Regions from separate parts of the Bacillus paranthracis genome, predicted to be linked through region 4. Evidence: riboswitches for the same ligand, from Rfam matches in the RefSeq annotation. Region 4 holds a riboswitch; each other region holds the start of a gene.
The links. Region 4 has a riboswitch for S-adenosylmethionine ahead of NLJ82_RS04110 (sugar ABC transporter substrate-binding protein). Riboswitches for the same ligand answer to the same signal wherever they lie in the genome.
Positions count from the first base shown of each region.

Region 1 (4,217 bases), 630 kb from region 4:
TTATAATGCGAAAATTATTATATTTTATAGTATGCAGTAGTGTTATACTTTTTGCTTCACCAAGTGTGTCGGTAGCAGAGTATGATGCACCTCTTATGGAAGATGCCCTTTATTCTGTGTTATTTCCGAAAATAAATAAAGCAATCGAAAAACAATATGGGAGCTTGAAGCCTTATCAATGCCCGAAAATTATTAGTTTAAAAAAAGTGTATAGCGGTACATATTTATTTCAAGCGAGTATTGAAGTGACTAAGTATGAACGTGTTGCAGGGAAAATTGCGCCACCATTTGAGAAGGTAACGATTACATTTAATAACGAAGAAGGTGAATGGGAAGTGACAAAGGTTTCAGTAAAGCGCTTACCAAACGATACGAAACTAAACTGTCAAAAAGCAATATAAAAAATTGTTTGACAAATAAAATGGTCCTTTGGTATTGTTAATAGCAACAATTAGATGTTTGAAAATTAAATAGACTTACCTCATCTACTCTCAAAGGTAGAGGCCGCGATAGGAAAGAGTAAGCTATGGGAGATTTAATGGAATCTGTGATCATAGGTTGAAAGGGACTATTGCCGAAATATAAGAATAACCATCTTATTCATATATTGGGACTGCATTGAATAAATGTAGTACTGTCATAAGATTTATTTTATGGAGAGCTATTTGGAGATGTTGATGCGGTTTCTTATTTTGAGGAGATAACAACTCGTTTATTTTTTCAATATATATTTTTCCTAATAAGAAACGCGTGTGAACATTGTTCCGCGCGTTTTTTGTCTATCTAAAAGCGTGCTGCAATGAATAGAAGATTGGGGTTATGAGTTTTAGAGGAAATAAGGGAGGAATTCAAATGTATTTACACGGCACAAGCCGAATCAATGGGCAAGGACACTTAGAAATTGGAGGGTGCGACACGACGCAGCTAGCAAAACAATATGGAACACCACTTTATGTATACGATGAAGAGTCAATTCGAGGAAAGTGCCGCGCGTTTCATCGTGCTTTTAAAGAAAGTGGGTTCTCTTATCAAGTAGCATATGCAAGCAAGGCGTTCTTGTGCATGGAGATGTGCCGAGTAGCTCGTGAAGAGAATATGTCATTAGATGTTGTTTCTGGAGGAGAATTATATACTGCACTACAAGCAGGATTTCCTGCATCGCGCATTCATTTTCATGGCAATAACAAAACAGATGAAGAAATTGTGATGGCTCTTCAGGCGAATATTGGTTGTTTTGTCGTAGATAACTTCTTAGAATTAGAAATTTTGCATGATTTAGCAGTGCAACATGGGAAATTTGTGAACATATTAATTCGTGTAACGCCCGGAGTAGAGGCGCACACACATGAATATATTACAACAGGTCAAGATGATTCAAAATTTGGATTTGGCGTGTCAAATGGTCAAGCGATGCAGGCAATTGAGCTTGCTTTACAAAAATCAAATTATAACGTGTTAGGAATTCATTCACATATCGGATCACAAATATTTGAAACGGCTGGCTTTGTGCGAGCGATTGAAGTTCTTCATCAATTTTTAGAAGAATTGAGAGAGCGAACAAACTATGTAGTAAAAGTGCTAAATGTGGGCGGAGGATTCGGAATACGCTATACAGAATCAGATACACCATTAACTCTTGAGACATATGTGCGAGCTGTAACAAGTGCGGTGAGAGAACAATTTACAGTATGTGAATATCCACTACCGGAAATATGGGTTGAACCAGGTCGTAGCATTGTAGGTGATGCTGGAACGACACTTTATACAGTCGGATCTGTGAAGGACATTCCGGGTATTCGGAAATATGTATCAGTGGATGGTGGGATGACTGATAATTTAAGACCTGCTTTATATAACGCTCGTTATGAAGCGATGTTAGCGAATCGAGGGAATGATGAGAACGAGGAAGTTGTTTCGATTGCAGGGAAATGCTGTGAGAGTGGAGATATGTTAATTTGGGATATTACTTTACCGAAAGTTGCCTCTGCCGATTTACTAGCGATTTCTTGTACAGGGGCATACGGGTACTCGATGGCGAATAATTATAATCGGATTCGTAGACCAGCTGTCGTCTTCGTGAAAGGCGGTACATCACAAATTGTTGTAGAGCGCGAAACATATGAAAATATTATTGGGAACGATCGCATACGTATTAAAGAACTTGTTTAAATGAGGAAAAAGGAGTTGTTCGGATGGGCAATTCCTTTTTTGTAAAATAAAATAATTAAAATATATCGGAAAACTAGGATTGAAAAAAATCAGAATTATGATAAAATACAAATACAAAGCTTATCAAGAGAAGCGGAGGGAACTGGCCCGGCGAAGCTCGGCAACCTGCTTATAGAAAGCAAGGTGCTAAATCCAGCAAAATGGAATCCATTTTGAAAGATAAGGTAAAATATATTACCGAACAGTCTTTTCGAAATGGGAAAGATTTTTTTTATGAATAAAAAGGGGGGCTGTTCGCGTGAGTGTACGGGAACATTTTGAGGAAGTATCTGAGAAAATTGAAGCGATGCTTGCTGATATGAAATATGGTTCAATTACAATTGTTGTGCAAGATGGAAAAGTCATTCAATTAGAGAGAAGTGAAAAAGTACGTTTAAAGTAAAAAGCGCTGACTAGAAAAACTAGAGGCGGTTTTAACCTATTTTATTAGGTTAAAACCGTCTTTTTGCTTTTACAGGGGGAAAAAACATGTTGACGTATGAAACGTGGGAAGAAAATGATGTTTCATTTTCAGAAGAAGATGAAACGAAAGGCGCGTTATCTGCATTAAGTTGGGCTTATAAAGAATATAAAAGTGAAATTGTATACGCATGTAGCTTCGGAGTGGAAGGGATGGTACTGCTGCATCTTATTAACCAAGTAAATCCATCTGCTAAAGTTGTTTTTTTAGATACTAACGTACATTTTCAAGAAACGTATGAATTAATTCAAAAAGTGCGGGAACGATTTCCTTCATTAAATATTATAGAAAAACAGCCAAAACTTACACTTGATGAACAAGCCAACTTGCATGGTAACAAGCTATGGGAAAGCAATCCTAACCTTTGTTGTAATATTAGGAAAATTTTACCATTAGAAGAATCATTAGCGAATGAAAAAGCGTGGATATCGGGGTTGAGGAGGGAACAATCAGAAACGCGTAAGCATACAAAGTTTATAAATCAAGATCATCGCTTTCAATCTATTAAAGTTTGTCCGCTCATTCATTGGACGTGGAAAGAGGTATGGCGATATGTATACAAGCATAGCTTGCCGTATAACCCATTACATGATATTGGATATCCAAGTATTGGGTGTGAGAAGTGTACGTTGCCTGTAGGAGAGGGTGGCGATTCAAGAGATGGTAGATGGGCTGGGAAAGTGAAAACTGAATGTGGTCTTCATTATCAATAAGATGAATCTTGAAATAAAACTAAGAGGGGATATAGAACATGAGTACAGTAAACGAATTAGTAAACCGTGTAGACGAGACATATGACGTATTACAAATTGAAAAAGAAATTGGGCTAGATAACATTGCGTTAAGTGATTTAGAACTATTAGCGACAGGGGGATATAGCCCGCTTACTGGTTTTTTAGGAAAGAAAGATTATGATTCGGTTGTAGAAACGCTTCGTTTAGCTAATGGGAGCGTTTGGAGTATACCCATTACATTACCAGTAACAGAAGAAGTAGCAGAGACGCTAAAAGTTGGAGAGGAAGTAAAACTTGTTAACGGTGGAAATGTATATGGTGTCATTCAAATAGAAGATATTTTTGTGCCTGATAAGGAAAAAGAAGCGTTACTAGTGTATAAAACGACGGATGAGGCTCATCCTGGAGTGAAAAAATTATACGAAAGACCGAACGTTTACGTCGGAGGAGCTATTGTACTGACGAAACGCTTTGAAAATAATCCGTTTCCTTCTTATCATTTAGACCCAATTGAAACGAGAGAAGAATTTAAAAAACGTGGTTGGAAAACAGTAGTAGGATTTCAAACGAGGAACCCGGTGCATCGTGCCCATGAATATATTCAAAAATCTGCTCTTGAAATTGTAGATGGACTCTTTTTAAATCCGCTCGTTGGGGAAACGAAGTCGGATGATATTCCAGCTGATGTAAGGATGGAAAGCTATGAAGTATTACTTCAAAACTATTATCCGAAAGATCGTGTCTTTTTAAGTGTATTTCCTGCGGCAATGCGTTACGCAGGACCGAGGGAAGCA
Region 1 is NZ_CP101135.1:1,444,174-1,448,390, forward strand. Features, by position in the region: gene NLJ82_RS07365 (DUF3888 domain-containing protein) at 1-401, shown strand, start outside; lysine riboswitch at 491-672, shown strand; gene lysA (diaminopimelate decarboxylase) at 853-2,169, shown strand; SAM riboswitch class I at 2,287-2,395, shown strand; gene NLJ82_RS07375 (YezD family protein) at 2,468-2,611, shown strand; gene NLJ82_RS07380 (phosphoadenylyl-sulfate reductase) at 2,698-3,402, shown strand; gene sat (sulfate adenylyltransferase) at 3,441-4,217, shown strand, end outside.
Region 1: it holds a riboswitch for S-adenosylmethionine, as region 4 does, so the genes downstream of both, NLJ82_RS07375 (YezD family protein) here and NLJ82_RS04110 (sugar ABC transporter substrate-binding protein) in region 4, are expected to answer to the same signal.

Region 2 (4,217 bases), 900 kb from region 4:
GTAACAGTTTCACATGTTGCTCACGGACTTCATGTTCAAATACACCAAACATTTTTTCCTTAAGAGGATACTTTGGAACGCCATAATGATGATACAAACCAGCCTGTGCCCCCCAGCAAATATGAAGCGTAGATGTTACATTCGTTTTTGAATACTCCATAATACGTTTAAGCTCTTCCCAATAATCTACCTCTTCAAAAGAAAGGGTTTCAACTGGTGCTCCTGTAATAATGAGTCCATCAAATTTCTCATTCTCAATATCACGGAATGTTTTATAGAAACTCGTTAAATGTTCCTGTGCAACATTACGAGACAAATGCGATTCCATATGAAGTAAATGAACATCTAATTGCAACGGTGTATTTCCAATTAAACGAAGTAATTGCGCTTCTGTTTCTTGCTTTGTAGGCATTAAATTTAATATAGCAATTTTCAATGCCCGGATATCTTGTGTTTCTGCTCGCTCTTTTGTCATTACAAAAATATTTTCCTCCTGCAACACTTTGCGAGCTGGCAAATCTTTATCAATTATGATCGGCATGTTGTTTGCCTCCGACTAGCGCTGCTTCTAAATCTGCAATAATATCCGAAACATCTTCTATGCCAACTGATAAACGAATTAAATCTGATGTGACGCCAGCTAAGCGCTGATCTTCGGCACTTAATTGTCTATGCGTTGTACTAGCAGGATGTATAACGCAAGTTCGCGCATCAGCCACATGCGTTACGAGAGTTGCTAGTTTTACATTTGAAATAAATTCTTTTGCTGCTTCTAATCCTCCCTTAATGCCGAATGTTAAAACACCACTAGCACCTTTTTTCAAATACTTTTGTGCTAACGAGTAATTTTCATTACTATTTAATCCCGGATAGTTCACCCATTCAATACGTTCATGATCAGCAAGCCATTTAGCAACTGCAAGAGCATTTTCACTATGACGCTCCATTCGTAAATGCAATGTTTCTAAGCCGATATTGCTAATATACGCATTAAATGGGCTCATACAGTTTCCGTAGTCTCTTAATAATTGAACACGTGCCTTCACAATATAAGCTGCTGCACCAAAATTTTGAACGTAACTTACGCCGTGATAACTTGGATCCGGTTCAACTAGTTCAGGATATTTCCCGTTTGTCCAATCGAAGTTCCCTCCGTCAATTACAATGCCACCTAACGAACTTGCATGACCATCAATATATTTTGTCGTAGAATGAACGATAATATTTGCTCCATGTTCAAATGCTTGGCATAAATAAGGAGTTGCTAATGTATTATCCACGATAAAAGGTACTTCCAACTCTTTCGCTGCATCTGAAAGTTCTTTGAAATTTAAAACGTTCATCGCCGGATTTCCTAGCGATTCTGCATAAACGAGTTTCGTCTTATCATTAGCAAGGGCCACAATTTCATCAGCAGTTAAATTCGGATTAAAGAATGTAACATCGATACCAAGTTTACGCAAACTCACTCCAAATAAATTAAACGTCCCGCCATAAACTGTGGAAGAACAAAGCAAGTGGTCTCCGCTACTACAAATATTTAAAACAGCAAGCATAATAGCAGCTTGCCCAGAAGCCGTTGCAACAGCACCTACACCACCCTCTAAATCCGCTAACTTTTGCTCAAATGCAGCTAAAGTAGGATTTCCAATACGCGTGTAGATATATCCTTCTGCCTCTAAATTAAATAGCGCTGCTAAATCATCTGAAGTATCGTATTTATACGTTGTACTTTGATAAAGCGGTAAAACACGCGGTTCACCATTCTTTGGCGTATAGCCACCTTGCACACAAATCGTTCCTTTCCCCCATGATTCTCCCATTTCTCATTCTCCTTTCTTTTATACAAAATAAAAAACTGCCCCTTTCCTGAAAACAAGAAAGGAGCAGTTTGAAACACGCTCTAAAGGCTCTTTCTTATCTCTCAGGGTTATTACCTGCAGGATTTGGCACAATTCCGTTATACGGCTGTTGCCAAGGTTTCATCGGGCCTGTCCCTCCACCTTTTCTTGATAAGACTATGCAATTACCGTTGATTTTATAGCAATAATTTCCTCATGTCAATTAGTTTTTCTGAATGTTCTAAATTAAATACAAAGAACTTAATGTACATAACAGAAGAAATATATTCTATATCCATTTGAAAAAGACCTTTTAAAACCTCCGCTTAATTTACTATTACCAATGCTTGGGGCAGCTACTATCGGAAATGCATTTCCACTTCCAAAACATAACGAAACTACAAATAAAAAAAATAGGCAGTGTGGACAAAGGTTCCACTGCCTATTCTCATTACACATGTTGCTTCAATAATGCATATAACTCCTCAAAATTATGCACTTCATATGTCGGTATAATCCCACTATCATTTAATTTCCTTTCTGGATTAAACCAACAAGTATCAATTCCCGCTACATATCCACCTTTCATATCAGCGCTTAATGAATCCCCAATAATGAGCCCTTCTTCAGGAACAAAGTTAGGAATCCTTTCAAAAACATAATCAAAATACTCTTTCATCGGCTTTTGATAACCTGTATCTTCAGAAACGAAAATATCTTGAAACAAGGCATGTAACCCTGCATTACGTAATCGTTTATCTTGCGTCTTAGAAATACCGTTTGTCACTATATATAAATCGTACTCACTTTGAATTTGATTTATAAATTGTAAGGCACCTTCCATGAGCTGATTTCCTTCTTCTAAGTAACTGCGATAATTATTTTCGAATAATATCCCATCTACTTCTTCCCCGTATTCTTTAAACAAAATTGAAAATCGTGTATTTACAACTTCATCACGATTTATTTTACCTTCTTCAAAAGCAGTCCAAAGACTTTTATTAATTTTTTTATATTGCGCTTCAATCTCGCTAGTGAGAGACATCCCTTTCTCTTCAAAAAGCATACGTAATGCCGATTTTTCTGCCTTTTGAAAATCCAACAATGTATCATCTACATCGAATAATAATGTTTTATATTTTTTCATAAGCCCTTCACACTCTCTTTTCTACAAAAACAAATTTACGTAAATCGTATCATTCTTTCTTGTAAAAATAATAGGAGATATCTCATACTAAACATGAGGTGAAAACATGAAAGTCAGCAGAAATAGCGAAGAAATCTCTCATTACATACAAACTTACAATTTCCATACTCTTTTTTCTTTTGATATCTTACCGTATGCTGAACTACATTCCTTTCAGAAGAGAGAAAAGATATGTAATGAAGGGGTCGATGTTCCTTATCTTTATTACTTAATTTCTGGGAAAGCAAAAATATATATGAGTCACAAAAACGGAAAGGTCTCCTTGATTAACTTTATTCAGGCACCTTCGTTCATTGGGGAATTAGGATTAATTGGCGTAGAATCTGTTACGAAAACGGTGGAAGTAATGGAAGATTGTATATGCTTAGCGCTTCCTCTTAAAGATTGTCAGCATCTTTTGTTACAAGATGCTACCTTTCTACAGAAACTATGCAAATTTATCGGTGAGAAAACCATTACCCGAACAGAAAGTTATGCTAAAAATAATAGTTATCCGTTCGAAAATCGATTAGCGGCGTTTATTCTATTAACAGAACAAAATAACAGTTATATAGAAAAACATACTGAGGTTTCGGAATACTTAAATGTTAGCTACCGTCACCTTTTATATGTATTAAACCAATTTTGCCAACAAAATTACTTAAAGAAAGATGGAAGAACCTATTACATACAAGATCGAATTCAGTTAGAAAAACTAGCTGACGAACTTAAAATATAAAAAAGTAGCATTAACGTTTATCTGTTAATGCTACTTTTTTGAGTGACGATTCTATTTTCAATTAAAATTTACTTGCTACTTTAGCTGCTTCTTCAAGACCAGCTGTAATGATTTCTTCTGCTTTATCTGGGAATTGGTTATGTCCTTCAATAACTACTGTTTCCATGTTTGTTGCGCCGAAGAAGCCCATCATGCTTGCTACATATTTAACAGCCATTTCTACTTCTGCTGCTGGACCTTCAGAGTATACACCGCCGCGCGCGTTTAATAATGCAATCTTCTTATCTCCAATTAGACCAACTGGACCTTCTGGCGTATATTTAAACGTTTTACCAGCACGGTTTAAATAATCAATATATGTGTGTAACACTGCTGGAATCGTTAAGTTCCATAATGGGAAACCGAAAACGACTTTATCAGCTTCTAGGAATTGATTTAAATACTTATCAGC
Region 2 is NZ_CP101135.1:5,151,902-5,156,118, forward strand. Features, by position in the region: gene metA (homoserine O-acetyltransferase MetA) at 1-541, opposite strand, end outside; gene NLJ82_RS26670 (bifunctional O-acetylhomoserine aminocarboxypropyltransferase/cysteine synthase) at 525-1,823, opposite strand; SAM riboswitch class I at 1,915-2,019, opposite strand; gene NLJ82_RS26675 (YjjG family noncanonical pyrimidine nucleotidase) at 2,293-2,988, opposite strand; gene NLJ82_RS26680 (transcriptional regulator YeiL) at 3,095-3,766, shown strand; gene NLJ82_RS26685 (FMN-dependent NADH-azoreductase) at 3,828-4,217, opposite strand, start outside.
Region 2: it holds a riboswitch for S-adenosylmethionine, as region 4 does, so the genes downstream of both, NLJ82_RS26670 (bifunctional O-acetylhomoserine aminocarboxypropyltransferase/cysteine synthase) here and NLJ82_RS04110 (sugar ABC transporter substrate-binding protein) in region 4, are expected to answer to the same signal.

Region 3 (4,217 bases), 2.2 Mb from region 4:
GTTTTATACGAGAGGCAACGTGGGAAACAGTCATTTCGTATTATATCGCAAGTTTTTATTTCGATTTGAGCCATGCAATTTCGAATGTTGTTTTCTTACTATTATTTAGTACGTCTTGGATTACGATTCTTACAAGATTTAAAAAGAAATATGGCATATTGGATAAGCATAACATGGTATAGAAAAGCATACTCATATAAGGTAGGGTCGCGACTTACATATTCGTTTGCCTCTTTCATGCTTCTTACATATTGTAAGGAGCATTTTTTATTGTCAAAAAATAGTCCAATATATATCCGTTACTATATAAAATTATTTGTATAATAGTAGGTGAGAACTATTTTCAAAAGGGAGGTGTATAGTTAATGAAGTTAGTTATTCCGAAGCAACATGGTGCATGGGCGATGCTTGTTATACCATTTCTATTAAGTGTCATACTTGGAAAACCTACTATGTATCATATTCCATTGTTTATAGCTTGGTTCTTTATCTATTTAGCTACGTATCCATTCCTTATGTACATAAAACAAAAAAGAAAAAAAGAGTATTTACATGCAGCAATTGTATATTTTTTGATTGCGTTCGTATTTGGGATGATTTCTCTATTATATGAATGGCGCATTCTTTTATTCGTAATAGTCATGATTCCATTCTTTATAGTAAATATGTATTACGCTCGTCAAAAAAATGAAAGAGCATTATTAAATGACGTTAGTGCAATTATTGTTTTCTGTATAGGTGGTTTAGTTAGTTATTATTTTTCAATGAAACTGATAGATAAAACTGCATTATTTATTGCGCTTATTTCATTTTTATATTTTTTAGGAAGTACGTTTTATGTGAAAACGATGATACGTGAGAAAAATAATCCGAAGTATCGTTATATATCTTGGGGTTATCATATCATGTTAACGGTCATCGTATTTGCTATTAATCCGTTGTGTTCTCTTATTTTTATACCAAGTGTCATTCGAGCCATTATATTGTATGGCAAAAAAATTTCTATTATAAAAGTAGGGATTTTAGAAATTGTGAATTCTGTATATTTTTTAATCATAACGGCAATAATTATGAAGTATGCCATTTGAAAAACCTTCCCACCTTATGATGGGAAGTTTTTTCAATCTTGTTCTAAAATGTGAACGGTGTAGTCGCAGCGTTGAATAGCTTGTTCGATTGCATAAAGAGATTGTTCAATACGAGCGCGATTAAAATCTTTTTCAACAGTCTGTAATGCTGCTTCTAAACATTGTTTTGCTTCTTGTAATGATTGAAAAGAATCTTGTACATATCCGCGGGCATTTTCGTGCATTTCATAATCCTCCTTGCATATTCATATATGTATAGTATGAACAGTAAAGAAGAAAATATAATTTGTTATATTTGTTTGACAATTGAAATGAAATTACGTATAGTAAGAATTAAGTGAATATTTTCTTATCCAGAGAGGTGGAGGGACTGGCCCGATGAAACCCAGCAACCGCGATGCAGGTGCTAATTCCAGCAGAACAAATTTGTTCTGGGAGATAAGACGAAGATATATACGTAACTTCTTCTTATCGGAGAGGTTTTTTTATTGCAAAAAAACCGATTACGAAAATTTATATTAAGAAGAAAGGGGTTGCGCGTTACTGTGACACTCGAAAAATACGTAAAACTGCGTAGTACAGTTTATGAATATATGATAGAGCAAGATAAGCCGATATCATTGTTAGATATTCAAGAACATATCGTTTCGCATCATGAAGGAAAATTCACGAAAAAGATGTTACATCAATTTTATTTATCAAGACTATTAGATGAACTGAAACTGGATGGGAAAATTACATTAGCTGATGAATATCTCTATACTGAAAAAGGGGTATTTTATAAAGCGAGAAAAGGGAGCTAAGCTCTCTTTTTTTGAAGTATGTAGAGTAAAAGACTGCTTAAGCAGCCTGATACAGGGAATGGTGTTGAGTGTGTAGTGTCAAAGATTGAATATGCCTGAAAGAGGCACTTCATATCGGCTGCAAATGAAAAGAGACACCTTCGCCGAATAGGTGTCAGTCGTTTTGTCATATAGACTTGCTATTTGACAGTTATTAGAATAACATGCAGTGGCTCTAGAAGTCAAAAGGGAATTAAAGGAAGAGGGATTGTTATGTACGCTTATTTGTTACATGATATAACGAAATGGATTCCTAAGTACATTATGGATAAAGGGTATGAATATTATGAAGAAGGACATGTAGAAGATGTTGAAATACAAGACAAGAAAATATTTGCTTTCGTTACTGGAAATGTAGGGGACTATGAAGTGATTATTGATCTTGAAGATTTTGCAAAAAGTAGCTGCGAGTGTCCGTATGAGAATCTTTGCAAACATATGGCGGCTGATATTCAAAGTGCTGGTGAGAGTACGGTTAAATCGAAATTGCAAGGTTTAGAAAAAGAAGAGTTACTTACAGTATTAAACCGGTTGTTACAAAGTTCAAAAAACGTGCAAATTGTGGAGAAGATGTTAAAGAAGGGGAAACTTTAACTTATAAAGGGAGTTGTTTTGTAGTGAATGTACTTATTGTATACGCTCATCCTAGTCCTTCAAGTTTTAACGCGGCAATTTTAAATCATGTGCAAAAAGGACTACAGGAAACAAATCATTCAGTTACCGTACTTGATTTATATAAGGAGCAATTTGATCCAGTCCTTGTATTTAATGAAGAGAAGAAAAGACGTGACTTAGTAAATGAAGAAGAAACAGCTCGGTACAGAACATTAGTAGAAGAAGCGGATATGTTTCTATTCATCTATCCGATATGGTGGTGGGGGATGCCAGCTATTTTAAAAGGATTTATTGATCGTATTTTCGTTGCCGGATTTGCTTATAAATATGAAGGTGCTCTGCCGAAAGGGTTATTGAAAGGGAAGAAGGCGTGGGTGATTAATACGCTAGATTCACCGTTATGGTACGTCGCACTATTATATCGATCAGCAGATTGGATTATAATGAAGAGAGGTGTCTTACGTTTTTGCGGCATTCGCGATATAAAACGGTCAGTTTTTCAATCTGTGAAAACGAGTAAACGAGAGAAGCGGGAAAAGTGGTTATTACAAATAGAAGAAAAGGCTCGTACATTATGAATGAAATGGAACGTATTATAAACTGTTGTGGGTATGATAACGAACTTTTTCGAACGTATATTACATGTTTGCTTCAATTGAAAAAATGTAGTGAAATATTTGGGCAAATTCAAATAGAGTTAAGAAATGATTACTTAATAAGAGGAATTTGTGAAAGAGAAGTTGATGAAGTAGTAAGGGGAAGTAAAGAATATGATACATATTTTCTTCCTAAAGCTTTACAGTGGAACTTCTTGAGGGAAAATCCACATCTGATTGAAAAAGTATGTGAAGATTTTTTTGCATTTGAGGCATTACATCTTACGGAGATAGAGTGGAAGACCATAATAAATTGCGTGGGAAATAAATGATTTATTATGTAAAAAAGCTAGTATAAAACTAGCTTTTCGTTTAAATAAATAAGAAACATAGACTAATGATAAATCCTGCATATAGTAAGTTCACAACGCAAAATCCCATAATATCACGAGCACCTAAACCTGCTATCGCTAATGCCGGTAATGCCCAGAATGGTTGAATTAAATTCGTCCAAGCATCTCCCCAAGCAATGGCCATCGCTGTTTTTGCAGCAGGTACACCAAGTTCAGCGCCAGCTGGAATCATAATGGGGGCTTGCACAGCCCATTGACCGCCTCCAGATGGAACGAAAATATTAACGATGCCAGCACTTAAAAAAGTAAAGAGCGGGAAAGTCGTTTCGTTTGAAATGCTAATAAAGAAATTTGAAATAGCTCCTCCAAGTGAAAGTCCTTCACTATTTGCTCCAATCATCATCCCCATAATTCCTGCATAAAACGGAAACTGAAGTAAAATACCAGAAGCACTTTTCGTAGAGTCTGAAAAAGCACGAATATATTGAATCGGAGTACGGTGGAAAATAAGTCCAGCAATTAATAGCATGAAAATAACGATATCAAGTGTAAGGTTAAAGCCTTTCGTATAAAAGTAATTGAAAATATAAATGAGACCTAACAATCCAACGCAAAGTGTAATGATGATACTATTTTCCATTTTCTCAGCGAACGTATTATTACCTACTTCTTGAGCCGCAGCTTCTTCATGAAACACGCTAGGATCCACTGTAATCGTATGCT
Region 3 is NZ_CP101135.1:3,040,694-3,044,910, reverse strand. Features, by position in the region: gene NLJ82_RS15575 (ECF transporter S component) at 1-182, shown strand, start outside; gene NLJ82_RS15570 (YwiC-like family protein) at 366-1,088, shown strand; gene NLJ82_RS15565 (hypothetical protein) at 1,121-1,312, opposite strand; SAM riboswitch class I at 1,435-1,533, shown strand; gene NLJ82_RS15560 (hypothetical protein) at 1,634-1,891, shown strand; gene NLJ82_RS15555 (SWIM zinc finger family protein) at 2,144-2,524, shown strand; gene NLJ82_RS15550 (NAD(P)H-dependent oxidoreductase) at 2,548-3,123, shown strand; gene NLJ82_RS15545 (hypothetical protein) at 3,120-3,473, shown strand; gene NLJ82_RS15540 (short-chain fatty acid transporter) at 3,514-4,217, opposite strand, start outside.
Region 3: it holds a riboswitch for S-adenosylmethionine, as region 4 does, so the genes downstream of both, NLJ82_RS15560 (hypothetical protein) here and NLJ82_RS04110 (sugar ABC transporter substrate-binding protein) in region 4, are expected to answer to the same signal.

Region 4 (4,217 bases):
TTTTGTTGGTTTCCACCACTAAGTGAATGAATAAAGGCTTTTGGGTCATTTGGCGAAATGCTGAAAGAAGAAATTGCCATGGTGGCATTATTTAATTCGGTTTGTTTTCGTTGCCATCCTGATTGGTGTAAATTTGTGTGACCTATAATATTTTCTGTAAGAAACACGCCTTGTTTTCTTCTTTCTTCGGGTACAAGTGCAATTTTCGCTTTAATTGCATCTCGCGGTGTTTTGATTTTTATTGTTTGACCATCTATTTCAGCGTGATAAGTATGACGAGCACCAAATAACGTTTCAGCAAGTGTTGTTTTGCCGCTTCCAATTAATCCGTATACCACAACAGTTTCTCCTTTTCGTATTGTAAGAGAAAGGGGAGAATGATCTTCGCGTAATTGAAGCTCTTGTACTTTAAATAATTCTTTGCTCCCGCGTTTTGGTGCTGTATTAATAGGGAGTGTAAGTTGTTTTCCAGTCATTGCTTCCACAATTTGCTGATCTGTAATCTTTGTAATAGCTTCAGAAAGGGAAACCTTCCCATTGTGTAATACAGTTACATCATCTGCGAAATTTCGAATCTCGGATAAACGATGAGAAATTAAGATAATGCCAATACCTTTTGCTGTTAAATCTTTTAATAGTTTCCCAAAGGTTTCAACCTCTTTTGGTCCAAGAGAAGAAGTAGGTTCATCTAATAAAAGATAATTTGTATTGTTAGATAAAGCTCTTGCGATAAGGAGTAATTGTTTTTCATGTAATGAGCAGTTTGAAACATCTTCCGAAATATTTAAATTTACCTGTACAGTTTGCAAATGTTGTTTAGCAAGTGCGACTAATTTGGACTTTGAAAATAGTATTTTATTTTGCATTGCTAAATGATCGATTAGTACATTTTCTAATACAGATAATCCGGGAATAAGTCCGTGATCTACTTCTTGTGTTACGAAAGAAATACCATGCTTTTTTGCATCTCGAGGTGAAGTAAAGGAAACAGACTGATTATCAATTTTTATATCGCCAGCAACTGGTTGAATTTCACCAGTTGCTATTTTTAGTAAAGTACTTTTTCCGGCACCGTTCATGCCTAGTAAAGCGTGCACTTTTCCTTTTTGAATATGAATAGAAACATCTTCTAGAACAGGTGTAGCGATATGATAAGAATGTGTAATGTTTTGAAGAGAGAACGTCATCATTTTTTCTCCTTCTCTAATTTTTTCATCCAAGGGGAATATGCATCTTTTGAGTCTCCCCAACCATTTATATATTTTGATAAATGATCCATTGTTATATTTTCTTTCGGTAAACTATTTTTCTTTACTAAATAAGGTTCTAGTGAATAAATATCTGGCGTTTGTTCACCAGCAATTTTTTTGTATAAAAATCGTACTTGAACCTTACCTACTTCAGCTGGGTCAGTTGCAGCTGTAGCAGTCCAAGGTGAGTTTTCTTTTTGCATGAGTTGTAAATCTTCATTACTTAAGTCAATGCCATATACTTTTATATCTGTACGACCAGCTTGTTCAAGTGCTTTAACAGCCCCTTTAGCAAACTCATCCCACGAAGCGAAAATAGCTTGTAAATCGCCTTTTTTCGGATATTTCTTTAGTAAAGCTTCTACTTGTGTTTGTGTATCAAGCGGTGTGTTATTACTAGCAGTACCGAACCTTGCAACTTCTTTTATATTTGGATACCGTTTATAAAAGGCATCAATGATAACATTGCGGCGTTCCATTGGAGCAAATCCGCCAACCCATACAACTGCGATATTTCCTTCTCCATTCAAATCTTCCGCTAACGTTTTTAAAGATTTCCAAGCAAGACTATAGTCATCTTGATCGATAATTGTCACACCTGGCAAGCGTAGATCGTTATCGAACGCAACTACGGGAATGTTCGCCTGTAATGCTTTTTCTACTCCGGGTTTTAGTGCTTCAGAACGGCCATGATCAATTAAAATACCATCCACTTTTGAATTAATAGCAGTATCTAAATTTGCAGCCATTTTTGCTAAATCATTATCAGAATTGTAGACTTGTACACTGCCGCCAAATAGCTCAACTTGTTTTTTGACGCCCTCAATATATTGAGAGGAAAAAGTTCCGATGGACATTTGCATAATTAATGCGATTTTTAATGGCTTCTTCATTTGGATTGGAACTTCTGTTTGTAATTGTTTTTCTACCATTGTAGTTGCCTGCTTCACAGTTTGTTGCTTTTGTGAAGAGATAGCATCTTGTTCATTTGTACAAGCTGTTAATGTAAATAAGAGAAAAATAAGTAAGATGGAACATAGTTTTTTCATAAAAAAATCCCTCCTAAACTAAGAAGAGAGAGGAGGGAGTGAAAATAAAAAACGCCTTTTCATATAGAAAAGACGTCTTATCATATTACTCTTATCTTTCAACACAATGTGTTGTAAGAATTAGCACCGTGCCCATAAATGGGTCGGTTGCCGGGCTTCGTAGGGCTCATCCCTCCACCTGCTCTTGATAAGACATCGAATATTTAACTATTTCGAATTATTCCATGATTCTGTATGGTTGTCAAATGTTTTTTTGTAAATAAAAAAACCCTCAGAAAGAGGGTTTTTAATGTGGTAAGAATATCAATTGATAAGCAAACAAAATTCCAAATACATATACAAGTGGGTGAACAGCTCGGAATTTACCTTTTGCCACTTTCATAAGTGGATATGAAATAAATCCAAGTGCAATACCTGTTGCGATACTTGATGTAAGTGGCATGCTTAAGATTACTAAGAATGCTGGGAATGCTTCATCAAATGCGTCCCAATCGATGTGGCGAACTGAACCCATCATAAGACTACCAACGATAATTAATGATGGTGCAGTAATAGCTGATACACCAGAAACGGCACTTACTAATGGTCCGAAGAATGCTGCTAGAGCGAATAGAACAGCTACTGTAACAGTTGTTAAACCAGTACGACCACCAGCTGCAACACCAGCAGAAGATTCAATGTAAGCTGTTGATGGTGTTGTTCCGAACATAGAACCGATTGTTGCTGAGAATGAGTCAGATAGAAGAGCTCGTCCAGCTTTTGGAAGTTTTCCATCTTTCATAAATCCACCTTGTTGAGCAACGCCAAGTAATGTACCTGTTGTATCGAATAATGTAACAAGGAAGAATGAGAATACAACGCCGTATAATCCGTAGTTAATTACGTCAGATATAGCAGTAATTGGATTTGAAACGATAATTCCTTCTGGTAATCCAGGCATTGATGTAACACCGTTTGAGAATGATAATTGTCCCGTGAAGAAAGCGATAATACCAGTTAATAACATACCGATAAATAGTGCGCCATTTACATTTAAAGACATAAGAACAATCGTAATTCCAAGTCCAGCTAATGCTAGTAGTACTGGAGCAGAGTGAAGATCACCAAGTCCAACTAAGTTTGCTTCATTTTTTGTAACGATACCTGTTAAACGTAAACCGATAAAGGCGATGAAAAGACCGATACCAGCAGTAATTGCATGTTTTAAGTTTTCAGGAATTGCTTCCATTAATTTTGTACGGAAAGATGTGAATGATAACAAAATTAAAATCATACCTGCTACGAATACAGCAGAGAATGCAATTGCGAAAGTCATGCCTTCATGAGCCTTTACAACAGAGTAAGAGAAGTAAGCATTTAATCCCATACCTGGTGCAATTGCGATTGGTAAGTTTGTAAAGATCGCCATAAATAATGTTCCGACAACAGCAGCGATAATGGTTGCTGTAAATGCTTGTTCAAATGGAACACCTGCATCCCCAAGGATAACTGGGTTTACGACAATGATATATGCCATTGTTAAGAAGGTAATAATACCTGCCATAATTTCAGTTTTAATAGAAGTTTTATGTTTTGAAAGGTTAAACATATAAACATCCTTTCTGTTTACGAATAATTTTCACAACAGTTATATATAATATTCGTTTTTTATCTATTTTGCAATAGTTTTGCATAAAAAGTTTACAACAATTCATATTTTGTGTCTTAAATTCGAATATTAATCGTAATATGATGTGCGAATTTCAGTTTTTATTATGCACATTATAAGAAAAAGGAGTTGAAAGAAATTATGCCGCAGCAAAAAAACTTTGTAACAATGCCAGCGCAACATCCAAATAAACAACCTGGTATTGAATCATTAATGAATCCTCTACCACAGTTTGAAGATCCAAATTATAAAGGTAGCGAAAAGTTAAAA
Region 4 is NZ_CP101135.1:810,542-814,758, forward strand. Features, by position in the region: gene NLJ82_RS04105 (sugar ABC transporter ATP-binding protein) at 1-1,190, opposite strand, end outside; gene NLJ82_RS04110 (sugar ABC transporter substrate-binding protein) at 1,187-2,299, opposite strand; SAM riboswitch class I at 2,388-2,493, opposite strand; gene NLJ82_RS04115 (NCS2 family permease) at 2,586-3,887, opposite strand; gene NLJ82_RS04120 (SDR family oxidoreductase) at 4,089-4,217, shown strand, end outside.